3 regions of the Azospira restricta genome follow, and region 1 is predicted to be linked to each of the others. Evidence: predicted binding sites of a transcription regulator. Region 1 holds the regulator's gene; each other region holds the start of a gene.
What was found. Region 1 encodes sigma-54, which starts transcription at its own class of promoters, with help from an activator protein. Its sites were predicted from a motif close to TGGCACGCTTNCTGCTNA; they were not measured.

Region 1 (5,329 bases):
CGATAATCCGCGCAACCTCTGACAAGGACGAGAAATGGACGACAACAAGGCAAAGGCACTGGCCGCCGCACTGGCGCAAATCGAGAAGCAGTTCGGCAAGGGCTCGATCATGAAGATGGGCGAGGGCAGCGTCGAGCACGACATCCAGGTCGTCTCCACCGGCTCGCTCGGCCTCGACATCGCGCTCGGCATCGGCGGCCTGCCGCGCGGCCGCGTCGTCGAGATCTACGGCCCGGAATCGTCGGGCAAGACGACGCTGACGCTGCAGGTCGTCGCCGAAATGCAGAAGATGGGCGGCACCGCCGCCTTCATCGACGCCGAGCACGCGCTCGACCCGTCCTACGCGCAGAAGCTCGGCGTGAACCTGAACGACCTGCTGATCTCGCAGCCGGACACCGGCGAGCAGGCGCTGGAAATCGCCGACATGCTGGTCCGCTCGGGCGGCGTCGACGTGATCGTCATCGACTCGGTCGCCGCGCTCACCCCGCGCGCCGAGATCGAGGGCGAGATGGGCGACCAGATGGTCGGCCTGCACGCCCGCCTGATGAGCCAGGCGCTGCGCAAGCTCACCGCCAACATCAAGAAGACGAACACGCTGGTGATCTTCATCAACCAGATCCGGATGAAGATCGGCGTCATGTTCGGCTCGCCGGAGACCACCACCGGCGGCAACGCGCTCAAGTTCTACGCCTCGGTGCGCCTCGACATCCGCCGCATCGGCTCGATCAAGAAGGGCGACGAGGTGATCGGCAACGAAACCAAGGTCAAGGTGGTCAAGAACAAGGTCTCGCCGCCGTTCAAGGAGGCGATCTTCGACATCCTCTACGGCGAGGGCACCTCACGCGAGGGCGAGATCATCGAGCTCGGCGTCGCCCACAAGCTGGTCGACAAGTCCGGCGCCTGGTATGCCTACAAGGGCGAGAAGATCGGCCAGGGCAAGGACAACGCGCGCGAATTCCTGAAGGCCAACCCGGCGATCGCGCAGGAAATCGAAGCCCGCGTCCGCGAAGCCGTCGGCGTCGCCTCGCCGCGCCCGCTGGAGGCCGCCGAGGCCTGAGCGATGGACGAGCTGCGCCAGCGCGCGCTGCGCCTGCTGGCGCGGCGAGACCATGCGCGCGCCGAGCTCAGGAAGAAGCTGGCGCCGCACGCCGAATCCGAGGAAGCCCTCGACGCGCTGCTCGACGAGCTGGCCGGGCGCCGCCTGCTGTCCGACGCGCGCTACGCCGAGATGCGCGTCGCCGGCCGCAGCGCCCGCTACGGCAATGCCCGGCTGGCGCAGGAGCTGAAGCAGCAGGGCGTCGCCGGCGAAGTCGCCGACGAGGCGCTGGCCGCCGCCGGCGACGAGCTGGCGCGCGCGCAGGCGATTTGGCGGCGGAAGTTCGGTACACTCCCGGCTGATGCCGCCGAGCGGGCCAAGCAGACCCGCTACCTGATGCACCGGGGATTCGCCGGCGGCGTGATCCGCCGCGTGCTGCGCGGCGAAGGCAACGAACAGGAAGAAGAATAGCCATGCCGGACCAGCCGAAGAGCAAGCTCAGCGCCCACAACCTGAACAAGCGCTACAAGAAGCGCACCGTCGTGCACGACGTCTCCTTCGAGGTCGGCAGCGGCGAGGTGGTCGGCCTGCTCGGCCCGAACGGCGCCGGCAAGACCACCACCTTCTACATGATCGTCGGCCTGGTCGCTTCCGACGGCGGCGACGTCTACATCGACGACACCAAGATCACCCATCTCCCGATCCACCGCCGCGCGCAGATGGGCGTCTCCTACCTGCCGCAGGAGGCCTCGGTGTTCCGCAAGCTGAGCGTCACCGAGAACATCCAGGCCGTGCTTGAGCTGCAGGACCTGCCCAAGGAAGAAATCCTGCGCCGGCTGGAGGACCTGCTCGAAGAACTGCACATCACGCACATCCGCAACAACTCGGCCGCCTCGCTGTCCGGCGGCGAGCGCCGCCGCGTCGAGATCGCCCGCGCGCTGGCGACGCAGCCGCGCTTCATCCTGCTCGACGAGCCCTTCGCCGGCGTCGACCCGATCGCCGTGCTGGAAATCCAGAAGATCATCCGCTTCCTGAAGGAACGCAACATCGGCGTGCTGATCACCGACCACAACGTGCGCGAGACGCTGGGCATCTGCGACCGGGCCTACATCATCAACGAAGGCTCGGTACTTGCTTCGGGCCACCCGGACGAAATCATCTATAATGAAGACGTCCGAAAAGTCTATCTGGGCGAGAACTTCCGCCTCTGATCCGAAAACAGAAACAGCAACTCCGGCCGTCCCGCGCCGCGCATGAGACCCGCTCTCCAGCTCAAGCTCTCGCAGCACCTTGCGTTGACCCCGCAACTGCAGCAGTCGATCCGGCTGCTGCAGCTGTCGACGCTTGAGCTCAATCAGGAGCTGGAAAAGTTCCTGCTCGAGAACCCGCTGCTCGAGCGAGAGGATGAGGACAATTTCGTCCCGGCACCGTCGTCGAGCAGCACCAGCGAACGCGAGCCGGCCGCTGAGGCCGGCGGCGAAGGCGAGGCCGGCAGCAGCGACGAGGTTCGCCCGAACACCGACGACGAAGGCTGGCCCGGCGACGGCAGTCCGGGAACCGGCTCGTCCGGCAGCGGCGGCAGCGACGAGGACGGCGATTACCAGGACATCCAGGCGGCGACCACCTCGCTCTCCGACCACCTGATCTGGCAGCTCGGCCTGACGCCGCTGCCCGACCGCGACCGCATGCTGGTGCGCGTGCTGATCGAGGCCCTCGACGAGGACGGCTACCTGTCGCAGACGCTCGACGAACTGGCCGAGATCATGCCGCCCGAACTGGAGATCGAGCCCGAGGAACTGCAGATCGCGCTGAAGCACCTGCAGCACTTCGACCCGACCGGCGTCGGCGCGCGCAACGCGCAGGAATGCCTGTCGCTGCAGCTGACGGCGCTCCCCGCCGATCCCGTGCGCGACCTGGCGCTGGTCATCGTCCGCCAGCATCTGGAATTGCTCGCCGCCCGCGACTTCGCCCGCATCAAGAAGCTGGCCGGCTGCGACGACGACCTGCTGCGCGCCGCGCACGCACTGATCAAGGGCCTCAACCCGCGCCCCGGCGCCCAGTTCGCGCCGCTCGACGCACGCTACATCATCCCCGACGTGATCGTGAAGAAGGTGCGCAACCAGTGGCGGGCGAGCATCAACCCCGACGCCTACCCGCGCCTGCGCATCAACCGCCTCTACGCCGAGGTGCTCGCCGGCCAGCGCGGCTCGGGACTCTCCGGCCAGCTGCAGGAAGCGCGCTGGCTGATCAAGAACGTGCAGCAGCGCTTCGACACCATCCAGCGCGTGTCGCAGACGATCGTTGACCGCCAGCGCCAGTTCTTCGAACATGGCGAGGTAGCGATGCGGCCGCTGGTGCTGCGCGAGATTGCCGACATCCTCGGCCTGCACGAATCGACCGTATCGCGGGTAACGACGCAGAAATACATGGCCACCCCGCGCGGCATCTTCGAACTGAAATACTTCTTCGGCAGCCATGTCGCCACCGATACCGGCGGCGCCTGCTCGGCCACCGCGATCCGTGCGCTGATCAAGCAGCTGGTGGGTGCCGAAGATGCGAAAAAACCGCTATCTGACAGCCAGATAGCGGAAATCCTTGGCCAGCAGGGGATTGTCGTGGCGCGACGAACGATTGCAAAATATCGTGAAGCGCTGAACATCCCGCCGGTCAATCTACGCAAGAGCCTGTGAAAGGAGTCTCACCATGAACCTGCAGATCAGTGGACACCACCTCGAAGTGACGCCGGCGATCCGCGACTATGTGACGGGCAAACTCGAGCGCGTCACGCGCCACTTCGACCACGTGATCGACGTGAACGTGATCCTCACCGTGGAGAAGCTGAAGCAGAAGGCCGAAGTCACGGTGCACGTCCGTGGCAAGGACATCTTCGTCGAGGCCGACGACGGCGACCTGTACGCAGCGATCGACATCCTGGTCGACAAGCTCGACCGCCAGGTCCAGAAGTACAAGCAGAAGGTCCAGGATCATCATCGCAGCGACAAGGCAGCCGCCCGCACGCTGGCCGAATGAGATAATCGACGCTTCGCGGCCGTCGCCGGAAATCCGCTCCCCGCGACGGCCCTCCCGCAACCTTCCTTCCCGCCGCCTGAAAGCTCTCCCGCAGCATGAGCCTCATCGCCAACCTCCTGCCCGTCGAGAACATCCTTCTCGACCTCGATGCCGGCAGCAAGAAACGGGTCTTCGAGCAGGCCGGCCTGATTTTCGAGAACCACCACGGCATCGCCCGGGCGACCGTCTTCGACAGCCTGTTCGCGCGCGAAAAGCTCGGCTCGACCGGACTCGGCCAGGGCGTCGCCATCCCGCACGGCCGCATCAAGGGGCTGAAGGACGCCCGCGGCGCCTTCCTGCGCCTGACCACGCCGGTGCCCTTCGATTCGCCGGACGGCAAGCCGGTGTCGCTGCTGTTCGTGCTGCTCGTTCCGGAGCAGGCCAACGAACTGCACCTGCAGATTCTTTCCGAGCTCGCCCAGCGCTTCTCCGACCGCGAGTTCCGCGACGCGCTGCTGGCCGCCCCCGACGCCGAAGCCGCCCGCCGGTTGTTCGTCAGCTGAGATTCCCGCCATGCGCCAGTTCAGCATCGCCCAGCTCTACGAGGACCACCGCGAGACGCTGCAGCTGAACTGGATCGCCGCGATCGGCACCGACCGCCAGCTCGAGCTGAAGGAATCCGGCAACTACGGCGCCGACATCGTCGGCCACCTCAACCTGATCCATTCCGAGCGCCTGCAGGTGATCGGCCAGGCCGAATACGACTGGGCCAACCGCGTCAGCCCGAAGCGCCTCACGACGCAGATCTCCGAGCTGATCGCCGACAACCCGCCGGGCATCATCTGCGCCGACGGCCTGGAAGTCCTGCCGATCGTGCAGGAGGCCTGCGAGGACAGCGGCACGCCGCTGTTCACCAGCCCCAAGCCGTGCTCGGCGGTGATCGACCTGCTGCGCATCTACCTCGCCCGCCGGCTGGCCGACACCACCTCGATCCACGGCGTGTTCATGGACGTCCTCGGCATGGGCGTGCTGATCACCGGCGACTCCGGCGTCGGCAAGTCGGAACTCGCGCTCGAGCTGATCTCGCGCGGCCACGGCCTGGTCGCCGACGACGTCGTCGAGCTCGCCCGGCTGGCGCCGACGACGATCGAGGGCCGCTGCCCGGGCATGCTGCGCGACTACCTGGAAGTGCGCGGCCTCGGCCTCCTGAACATCCGCACCATCTTCGGCGAGACCGCGTCGCGGCGGAAGATGAAGCTGAAGCTGATCGTGCACCTGCAGAAA
Region 2 (5,329 bases), 340 kb from region 1:
TGCAGGCCGTGCGAATAGTTGAGCACTTCCTGCAGCGGCTTGCCGGCCAGCGTCTTCAGGCTGGCGGCGACGAGGTTTTCGGCGGCGGGGTTGAGGTAGCGGATGCGGCAGGCGTCGTCGACGAGGACGACCGCGGACGCGAGCAGGTCGAGGCCGCGGAAGGGGTGCAGGGTTCGATCGGACATGCGCTCTGGGTAGCAAGAAGCGCGCCGACGAGCGTCAGCGGAGGTTCTGCAGTTCCTTCTTGATCGCTTCGAGGTTGCGTTCGTGCAGCTGGATCTGGTCGCGCAGCGGCTGCGTGCGCTCCTGCACCTTGCCCTGGTTGATCGCGCCGCCGACGTTGCGGTCCTCGGGACGCGGCTCCTCGGCCTCGGCCAGCCGCTTCTTCGCGTCGTCGAGGTTCTTCTGCTCGGCCGCCAGTTCCTGGTCGAGGATCTTGCGCCGGTCGCTGTCGCGCGCCTTCTGCGCCCCCTCGTCGACGCGCGGGAAGCCGGCCGGCGTCGGCGCCTTCGCCGCCGGCTTGGCGGCCGGGATGGTCGAGATCGGGTCGAGGTTCATCTTCGCGCAGCCCTTGGTCGCCACGTTGGAATACGTGACGTGGCCGCTCGCGTCGGTGCACTTGTAGATCTCCGCGTACGCCGGCAGGGACGCCAGCGCCAGCAGCCCAATCGTCGGGGTCAGTCGCATCGCTCCTCCATCTTCTTCTGGTCGCAGCGAGTTTAACGCATCAAAACGACAGCGGCGTACAGCCCGCGCAAAGAAAAAGGGCGGGGAAAACCCCGCCCTTTCGGTACGCTGCGAACGGCTTAGCAGCTGTAGTACATGTCGAACTCGACCGGGTGGGTCGTCATCCGGACGCGGTTCACTTCGTCCATCTTCAGGGCGATGTAGGCATCGATCCAGTCGTTGGAGAAGACGCCGCCGCGGGTCAGGAAGTCGCGGTCCTTGTCCAGCGCGTCAAGGGCCTCGTCGAGGCTGGCGCAGACGGTCGGGATCAGCTTGTCCTCTTCCGGCGGCAGGTCGTACAGGTTCTTGTCGGCCGGGTCGCCCGGGTGGATCTTGTTCTGGATGCCGTCGAGGCCGGCCATCAGCAGCGCGGCAAAGCACAGGTACGGGTTGGCGATCGGATCCGGGAAGCGGGTCTCGATGCGGCGGGCCTTGTCGGACGCGACGTGCGGGATGCGGATCGAGGCCGAGCGGTTCTTCGCCGAGTAGGCCATCTTGACCGGGGCTTCGTAGTGCGGCACGAGGCGCTTGTACGAGTTGGTGCCCGGGTTGGTGATCGCGTTCAGCGCCTTGGCGTGCTTGATGACGCCGCCGATGTAGAACAGCGCGGTCTCGGACATGCCGGCGTAGCCGTTGCCCGCGAACAGGTTCTTGCCGTCCTTCCAGATCGACTGGTGCACGTGCATGCCCGAGCCGTTGTCGCCGACGATCGGCTTCGGCATGAAGGTGGCGGTCTTGCCGTACTGGTGGGCGACGTTATGCACGACGTACTTCAGGATCTGCGTCCAGTCGGCGCGCTTGACCAGCGTGCTGAACACGGTGCCGATTTCGCACTGGCCGGCGGTGGCCACTTCGTGGTGGTGCACTTCGACCGGCACGCCCAGCGCTTCCAGCGTCAGCACCATCGCCGAGCGGATGTCGTGCAGGCTGTCGACCGGCGGCACCGGGAAGTAGCCGCCCTTGACGGTCGGACGGTGGCCGGAGGCGCCGTTGCCCTCGTTCTTCTCGCCCGAGGCCCAGGCCGCTTCGGCGGAGTGGATCTTCAGCGAGCAGCCGGACATGTCGACGTTCCATTCGACGCCGTCGAAGATGAAGAATTCGGGTTCCGGACCGAAGTAGGCGGTGTCGCCGATGCCCGAGGCCTTCAGGTAGGCTTCGGCGCGCTTGGCGATCGAGCGCGGGTCGCGGTCGTAGCCGCGGCCGTCGGTCGGGTCGACGACGTCGCAGGTCAGGACGACGGTGGTCTCGTCGAAGAACGGGTCGACGTAGGCGGTCGCGGGATCCGGCATCAGCAGCATGTCGGAGGCCTGGATACCCTTCCAGCCGGCGATCGAGGAACCGTCGAAGGCGTGGCCGGACTCGAACTTGTCTTCGTCGAACGCGCTGACCGGCACGGTCACGTGCTGTTCCTTGCCGCGGGTGTCGGTGAAGCGGAAGTCAACGAACTTGGCGTCGCTTTCCTTGACCAGCTTGATGACGTCTTGCGGGGTTGCCATAGTGCAAAGTCTCCTGAACGAATGCCGGCCCGGCCGGCTGGTAACCAAAAATCGTGCGTGACGCTTTGAGCAGAAAGCATGCCACCCGGCCACGGCGGGACTTGGCATTGTGCCACAAGCATCCGGGCCGACCGCAGCAATTTCAGAAGGCACCATTGCGGTGCAAATCGGCGCAACAACGCACCATATAGGTGCATTTGCATCATCACATACACGCGGCACGATTCCGGGGCAGACGCGCCGACGCCCGCCGGCTGCCGTATACTTGCACCCCCTTCCTCTCCACTCTGGTCGATCCATGGGCAGGCTGTCCGAAATTCTGCAACTGGCCCGCGCGCGCGCCGAGGCCCAGCAACTCCCCTACGCCGGCGCGCTGACGCCGCAGGAAGCCCACGAAGTCCTGCAGCTGGCGCCGGGCGCGCGGCTGGTCGATGTGCGCACGCGCGCCGAATGGGTGTGGGTCGGCCGCATCCCGGGCGCAGTCGAGATCGAATGGCAGAACTGGCCGGAGGGCGCGACCAACCCGAACTTCCTCGCGCAGCTGCGGCAGCAGGTCGACCGCGAGGTACCGGCGCTGTTCATGTGCCGCAGCGGCGTGCGTTCGCACAAGGCGGCCGAGCTGGCCGCCGCGAACGGCTGGAGCGAGAGCTACAACATCCTCGAGGGCTTCGAGGGCGACAGGGACGCCGCCGGCCGGCGCGGCAACGTCGGCGGCTGGCGCAAGGCCGGACTGCCGTGGACCAACTGAAACACTGAACGTCACGCCATTCGCAGGATCGGAAACAGCATGCAGACCATCGCCTTCGACAAGTTCAACCTGATGCAGGACAAGGATTGCCAGGAGCGCATCCGCGCCGCGCGCGCGAAGCTCGGCAAGAAAGCGGTGCTGCTCTGCCACCACTACCAGCGCGCCGACGTCTACCAGCACGCCGACCTCACCGGCGACTCGCTGAAGCTGTCGCGGCTCGCGTCGCAGACCGATTCCGAATACATCGTCTTCTGCGGCGTGCATTTCATGGCCGAGGTCGCCGACATCATGTCGGCGCCGACGCAGACGGCGATCCTGCCCGACCTCGCCGCCGGCTGCTCGATGGCGGACATGGCCAACCTGGCCAAGGTCGAGCGCTGCTGGCGCGAGCTCGACGAAGTGCTGGGCAAGGCGGAAGCGCTGGTGACGCCGGTCACCTACATCAACTCGGCGGCCGACCTGAAGGCCTTCTGCGGCGAGCGCGGCGGCATCGTCTGCACCTCGTCGAACGCCGGCAAGATCGCGCAGTGGGCGTTCGCCCAGCGCGAGAAGATCCTCTTCTTCCCGGACCAGCACCTCGGCCGCTGGACCGGCCACAACCTCGGCATCGCGATGGACGAGATGCTGGTCTGGGACCCCGACCTCGAGTTCGGCGGCCTCACCCCGGAGCAGATCAGGAAGGCGAAGATCCTGTTGTGGAAGGGCCACTGCTCGGTGCACCAGATGTTCCAGCTCTCGCACATCAAGCGCTTCCGCGAGCAGCACCCGGACGGCATCGTCATCGCGCATCCGGAATGCAACTTCGACGTCTGCGCCAACTCGGATTACGTCGGCTCGACCGAGCACATCGTGAAGACGATCAAGGAGGCGCCGGCGAACACGCGCTGGCTGGTCGGCACCGAGCTCAACCTGGTCGACCGGCTGGCCAACGAGGTCAAGCCGGAAGGCAAGATCGTCCAGTTCATGGCGCCGACCGTCTGCATGTGCTCGACGATGCAGCGTATCGACCCGCAGCACCTCGCCTGGACGCTGGAGAACCTGGCCGAGGGCAAGGTCGTGAACCCGATCCGCGTGCCCGCGCACGAGGCGGCGCTGGCCAAGCTCGCGCTGGAGCGGATGCTCGCCGTGTCGTGATCCGCCTGGCGCCCGTCGCGACGGGCGCGCGCCGGCGTCGCTAGAAACAGGGACAGACGCTTTCGCTTTAGGTCGGTAGCATATCGCCTGCCCCACCCACTGCCGCCCGAACCGACCGGACCCCTCCGCGTCGGGCCGCTGCCGGAACCCGGGGACATTGCGACTGCCTACAGGGTAACCGACCGACATGACGCCCAGAGCGTGCTGCATTGAACCGAACGGCGAACTGCGCTCGAAGCTGGTGGCGCTACTCCACGATACCGGCTGGGTCGCCGAGACCTTCGACGACCTCCCCACTCCCGACTGTCCGCTCGCCCAGGACGCTCCCGCCTTCGACCTGATCGTCGCCACCGGCAACCCGCAGCAGGGCTCGCTGCTCGACCTCGTCGCGCGCATCCGCTCCCATTCCGCCTCGGAGACGACGCCGATCGTCGTCCTCGGCAACGAGGACGACGCAGTCACTGCCGAGCAGGCGTTCGTCGCCGGCGTCACCGAGGTGTTCTCCTGGCAGCACCTGGCGGACTTCCGGACCTACCTCGGCAGCTTCGCCGACGACGAGAGCGCCGACATCGCCGGCAGGCGCGTGCTGATCCTCGAGGACGACCGGATCCAGGGCTTCCTGCTGCAAAGCATCCTCGCCAAGGAGGGGCTGGCGCCGATGCTGTTCAACTCGGTCGAATCGGCGCTGGCCGGCGCCGACGCAGCCGACTTCGACGTTGTCATCACCGACCTGGTGCTCGGCCTCGGCCAGTCGGGAGTCAGCTTCATCCGTCGCCTGCGCCAGTCGCAGTGCCGCTCGGCGAACGCACCGATCATTGCCGTTTCCGGGTTCGACGACGATGCCCGCCGCCTCGATGCGCTGCGCGCCGGCGCCGAGTCCTTCCTGCCGAAGCCGGTCGCCCCGGCGGAGCTGTTCTTCCATCTGCGCCGACTCGTCGGCCGTCCGCCGAGCCCGGAGCGCACCCCGCCGCCGCATGCAGGGAGCGCGCTGGACATCCAGGCGCTCGGCAAGCTCACCGAGCGCGAGCAGCTGATCTGCGCGCTGGCGGTCGCCGGCCATCGCGACAAGCGGATCGCGCAGGAGCTCGGGATCAGCTACTGGACCGTGCGCACGCACCTCGCTCGGATCTTCCGCAAGTTCCACGTTTCCAACCGCGTCGGGCTGGCGGCGGCCACTCGTGCCGCCAATGCCGACGAAGAAGCCGGCAGCCGCGGCTCCAGCGTC
Region 3 (5,329 bases), 760 kb from region 1:
CGACGCGGCGGCCGATCTCGTCGGGCGCCAGCGCGAACGGATCGGTGCTGCCGGCGAGCGCGCCCCATTCGTCGGCGCCGTCGGCGTCGACGATGATCGCCGGCAGCGCCAGCCCGGACGGGTGCGGCGCGGTGACCTCGCCGACCGCGGCGACGGTGCCCGAGGTCGGCGCATGCAGCGGCGCCGACACCGCGCCCTGCGCCGCGGCCAGCAGTTCCCCTTTCTTCACCCGCTGCCCGACCCGCACCACCGGCCGCGCCGGCGCGCCGAGGTGCTGCTGCAGCGGCAGGTAGAGGCGCGCCGGCACCGGCATCACGCGCACCGGCGCGTCGGCGGCAGGGCGCTTGCGGTCGTCCGGGTGCACGCCCCAGTCGTTGCCGAACCAGTCCTTCAACGAAGTCAGGATGCCCATGTCGTCCTCACGCGGCGAGCGGCTTCGGCATCACCCAGTGCTGCAGCGTCGGCGGCACCGGCTGCAGCAGCAGCGCCTCGGTCGGGCACTTGTCGACGCAGCTGCCGCAGCCGGTGCAGGCCTCGCGCAGCACGGTGTGGATCTGCTTGGCGGCGCCGACGACGGCATCGGTCGGGCACACCTTGCTGCAGCGGCAGCAGCCGATGCACAGCTCCTCGGCGATGCCGGCGATGCGCGGCCCGTCGTCGGCGAGCGCCGACAGGTCGACGCTCAAGCCGAGGCGGGCGGCGACGGCGACGGCCAGCGCCTTGCCGCCGGGCGGACAGCAGGTCGGTGCGGCACTGCCGGCGACGATCGCCGCGGCGGCGCCGGCGCAGCCGGGAAAGCCGCACTGGCCGCAGTTCGAGCCGGGCATCAGGGCGCCGATCTCGTCTTCCAGCGGGTTGCCCTCGACGCGCAGGAAGCGGGCGGCGCAGCCGAGCGCGACGCCGAGCAGCGCGCCGAGCGCGGTGAGGCTGAGGATGGCGGCGATCATCGTTCTTCCCTCCTGGCGTTGAGACCTAGACGTTGAGACCCGAGAAGCCCATGAAGGCGAGCGCCAGCAGGCTGATCGTGACGAAGGCGATCGGCGCACCGGCAAAGGCGGCCGGCACGCGCGCCAGCGCGACGCGCTCGCGCAGCCCGGCGAAGACGAGCAGCACCAGCGTGAAGCCGAGCGCCGAGCCGAAGCCGTAGAGCAGGCTCTTCGCGAGGCCGAATTTCTGGTCGGCGTTGAGCAGCGCGACGCCGAGCACCGCGCAGTTGGTGGTGATCAGCGGCAGGTAGATGCCCAGCGACTGGTACAACGCGGGGCTGCTCTTCCTGATGAACATCTCGGTGAACTGCACGACGGCGGCGATCACCAGGATGAAGGTGAGGATGCGCAGGTAGCCCAGCCCGAGCGGCGCCAGCAGCCAGTTCTCGAGCAGCCACGAGGCACCGGCGGCGAGCGTGACGACGAAGGTGGTGGCGAGCCCCATGCCGAAGGCCCCGTCCATGCTCTTCGACACGCCCATCACCGGGCACAGGCCGAGGAACTTGATCAGCACGACGTTGTTCACCAGCGCCGTCGACAGCAGCAGCAACAGGAATTCGCTCATCACCTCGCCCTCCTTTCCCTGGCCGGGTCGTTGCACGAGCCGTGCCAAGGCCGCGCCGATCGCCGCCGGCGCCGTCGTGGCGCGCCTTCCGGCGATGACGCACGAATTTGGTGCGGCGCCAATGTCGCAAAGCCGACAGCCATTTCGTCGCAAACCCGCGCAAGCGCCTGCCGGCCGGCGCCGGCGGGCGCCGCTGCGGCCGCGGCACGGAACCTGCTAGACGAAAGCGACACCGTTTGCCGAGGACACCGCCATGCCGACCGCCAGCCCCGCCCGCCGCCCGTCCGCGCCGCCCGCCGCGCTGCCGGCGGAGGCCTTCCGCGCGGCGGTCGACCAGGCCGACCTGGCGATCTCGATCACCGATCCGCAGGCCAACATCCTCTTCGCCAACGACGCCTTCATGCGCATCACCGGCTACGCGCCGGCCGAGATCATCGGCCGGAACGAGTCGGTGCTCTCCAACCACACGACGCCGCAGGCGCTCTACCAGTCGATGTGGACGGCCCTCAGCGCGCAGCGGCCGTGGTCCGGGCGCCTGCTCAACCGGCGCAAGGACGGCGCGCTGTACCTCGCCGACCTGACCATCACGCCGCTGCTCGACGCCCGCGGCGTCACCACGCACTACCTCGGCATGCACCGCGACGTGACCGAACTGCACCGGCTGGAACGCGTCATCCGCAACCAGAAGAAGCTGATCGAGTCGGTCGTCGATGCGGCGCCGGCGGCCTTCGCGCTGCTCGACCAGAGCGGGCGCGTGATCCTCGACAACCTCGAATACAAGAAGCTGGTGTCCGACCTCGGCTGCCGCGAGCCGGCGCACCATCTGCTCGACGCGCTGCACCCCGACTGGCGCCGCCTGCTCGCCGAAGCGCCGGCGCAGTGCGCCTTTCCGCACCGCGAGACGCGCATCGAGCGGCCCGCCGGCCGCGCCCGCTGGCTGTCAGCCACCGTCTCGGTGGTGGACATGCAGAGCGACTGCGCCGATAGCTACTTCTGCGCCGGCGGGCAGCCCGGCCTGCTGCTGACGGTGAGCGACGTCACCGACCTGCGCAGCGAGCAGGAGCGGGCACGCACCGAGGCGCGCAAGGCGGTGCTGGCCGAGGAAGAACGCACCGCGGCGATCCGCGAGGGCCTGTCGGCGGCGCTGTTCCGCCTCGGCCAGCCGATGAACATGATGAGCTCGGCGGTGGCCGTGCTGCAGCGGCGCGACCCGGTCAGCGCGCGCGTACTCGACGACGCGCTGCGCGCCGCCGGCGAACACCTGGAGAGCCTGCGCCTGGTCATCCCGCAGAGCCCGCAGGCGCTGCCGGTCGGCGTCAACCTCAACGAGATCCTGCGCGACGTGCTCGAGATCAGCACGCCGCGCCTGCTCGCCGCCGGCATCGTCGTCGACTGGCGGCCGGCGCCGACACTGCCGGCGCTGCCCGGGCGGCCGGTGCAGCTGTCGATGCTGTTCAAGGCGCTGATCGACAACGCGATCGAGGCGATGAACGTCAAGGGCTGGCGGCAGCGCGAGCTGCTGGTGCAGAGCAGCGCCGGCCGGGAGCGCATCGCGGTGTGCATCGCCGACAGCGGCCCGGGCATCCCCGAGGAATGGCGCAGCAAGGCCTTCGAGCCCTTCTTCACGATGAAGAACGGCGGCCAGCACATCGGCACCGGCCTGTCGCGCGCACAGCAGGTGGTCTCCGACCACGGCGGCATCATCGACCTCGAGCACAGCCCGAGCGGCGGCTGCGCGGTGGTCGTCGAGTTCCGCGTCGACGGCGACCCGATCTGAACCGAGGCGAGGCGAAGCCATCGTGACCGACCTGCCCATCTGCCCGCCGCGCGAGCACAACCCGCACACCGGCTACTGCCGCTCGCACGAGCTCAACCAGCTGCTGCTCGGCGCGCTCTACGCGGTCAGCCGCGTGCTCAGCCGCTCGCTCGACTTCAACGAGACGCTGCGCGAGGTGCTGCGCGTGCTGCACGACGAGGCGGCGCTGACGCGCGGCCTGATCAGCGTGGTGCACCCGACGCGCGGCAACCTGGTCATCCACGCGCTGCACGCTCCGGAATCGGCGGGGCTGCCGCCGATCGAGTACGGCCCGGGCGAGGGCATCCTCGGCCTCATCCTGGAGAAGCCGCGCACGATCAAGCTGGCGCGGGTCAGCGACGAGCCGCGCTTCCTCAACCGGCTCGGTATCTACCGTCCGGAGCTGCCGTTCATCGCCACGCCGATCCGCGTCGGCGGCCACCTCAAGGGCATCCTCGCGGTGCAGCCGGAGACGCCGGAGGACGGCCTGCTCGACGAGCGCGCGCAGTTCGTCGAGATGGTCGCCAACCTGATCGGGCAGAGCCTGCGCCTGGCGCTCGAAGTCGAGCAGGAGAAGAGCAGCCTGCGCGAGGAGTGCGACTCGCTGCGCCGTTCGATGCGCCACCAGTACGGCTTCGAGAACATGGTCGGCCGCTCGGCGGTGATGCGCCGCGTGTTCGAGCAGGCACGGCTGGTCGCGCGCTGGAACACCACCGTGCTGATCCGCGGCGAGACCGGCACCGGCAAGGAACTGATCGCCAACGCGATCCACTACAACTCGCCGCGCGCCCGGAACGCCTTCGTCAAGCTGAACTGCGCGGCGCTGCCGGAGAACCTGCTCGAATCCGAGCTCTTCGGCCACGAGCGCGGCGCCTTCACCGGCGCCGTCGAGGGGCGCAAGGGCCGCTTCGAGCAGGCCAGCGGCGGCACGCTGTTCCTCGACGAGATCGGCGAAGTGTCGGCGGCCTTCCAGGCCAAGCTCTTGCGCGTGCTGCAGGAAGGCGAGTTCGAGCGCGTCGGCGGCAGCCGCACGATCAAGGTCGACGTGCGCATCATCGCCGCCACCCACCGCGACCTGGAGACCGCGGTCGAGATGGGCGATTTCCGCGAGGACCTGTTCTACCGCCTGAACGTGATGCCGCTCAACCTGCCGCCCTTGCGCGAGCGCATCGAGGACATCCCGGAGATCGCCCGCCACCTGCTCGGCAAGATCGGCGACAACCAGCGGCGCAAGCTGGCGCTGAGCGAGCTCGCGCTGCACCGGCTGGCTGCGCACCCGTGGCCGGGCAACGTGCGCGAGCTGGAGAACTGCCTCGAACGCGCCGCGGTGCTGTCCGAGGACGGCCGCATCGACGCCGACCAGATCCGTTTCCCCGGCGGCCGCGAACGGCGCAGCGTGCCGCGCCCGGCCTTCGCCGGGGAACCGGCGACCGCCGCCGGCGCTTCCCCGGCGGCCGCCTCGCCGGCACTCGACGACCCGGCGCTGTCCGAGCGCGAGCGGGTGATCGCCGCGCTCGAACAGGCCGGCTGGGTGCAGGCCAAGGCCGCCCGCCTGCTCGGCATGACACCGCGGCAGATCGCCTACCGCGTGCAGACGCTGAACATCGAGATGAAGCAGCTGTGACGCGCGCCGCCGACCGCCCGCTGCGCGACCTCTTCTCCCGCCACTGAACCGCCCCCGGGCCGCCTTGTCGGCTTTGCGACAAAGCCGCGACAGGCGGCCCGCCGCCCGCCGCCAATCCCTTGATGCAACGGCCCTTTGCCGATTGGCACAGGGCTTGCTGAACTCCTCGCGAACCCTGACCAGGAGCCCGCATCGTGGAATTGCCCGTGATCAGCAACGCCCCCGCCGCGACGAGCGGGGGCTGCAAGGCGAGCGGCTGCGGCAGCGCGCCCGACGCGCTCGCCCACCTGCCTGCGGAGGTCCGCCGCAAGGTGCAGGACCATCCCTGCTACTCGGAAGAGGCGCACCACCACTTCGCG

Region 2: glnA (type I glutamate--ammonia ligase) is a predicted target of sigma-54. The motif match lies at 2,289-2,306, and genes of this name have one in related genera.
Region 3: nifL (nitrogen fixation negative regulator NifL) is a predicted target of sigma-54. The motif match lies at 1,754-1,771, and genes of this name have one in related genera.

The regions. Positions count from the first base shown of each region.
Region 1 covers NZ_CP064781.1:586,494-591,822, forward strand. Annotated here, with positions in the region: gene recA (recombinase RecA) at 35-1,057, shown strand; gene recX (recombination regulator RecX) at 1,061-1,507, shown strand; gene lptB (LPS export ABC transporter ATP-binding protein) at 1,510-2,247, shown strand; gene IWH25_RS02800 (RNA polymerase factor sigma-54) at 2,290-3,726, shown strand; gene hpf (ribosome hibernation-promoting factor, HPF/YfiA family) at 3,740-4,066, shown strand; gene ptsN (PTS IIA-like nitrogen regulatory protein PtsN) at 4,162-4,608, shown strand; gene hprK (HPr(Ser) kinase/phosphatase) at 4,619-5,329, shown strand, end outside.
Region 2 covers NZ_CP064781.1:245,619-250,947, forward strand. Annotated here, with positions in the region: gene glnL (nitrogen regulation protein NR(II)) at 1-185, opposite strand, end outside; gene IWH25_RS01155 (DUF4124 domain-containing protein) at 220-687, opposite strand; gene glnA (type I glutamate--ammonia ligase) at 807-2,222, opposite strand; gene IWH25_RS01165 (rhodanese-like domain-containing protein) at 2,521-2,970, shown strand; gene nadA (quinolinate synthase NadA) at 3,010-4,104, shown strand; gene IWH25_RS01175 (EAL domain-containing protein) at 4,292-5,329, shown strand, end outside.
Region 3 covers NZ_CP064781.1:1,343,924-1,349,252, reverse strand. Annotated here, with positions in the region: gene rsxC (electron transport complex subunit RsxC) at 1-412, opposite strand, end outside; gene IWH25_RS06565 (RnfABCDGE type electron transport complex subunit B) at 420-947, opposite strand; gene rsxA (electron transport complex subunit RsxA) at 973-1,551, opposite strand; gene nifL (nitrogen fixation negative regulator NifL) at 1,805-3,328, shown strand; gene nifA (nif-specific transcriptional activator NifA) at 3,351-4,970, shown strand; gene nifB (nitrogenase cofactor biosynthesis protein NifB) at 5,165-5,329, shown strand, end outside.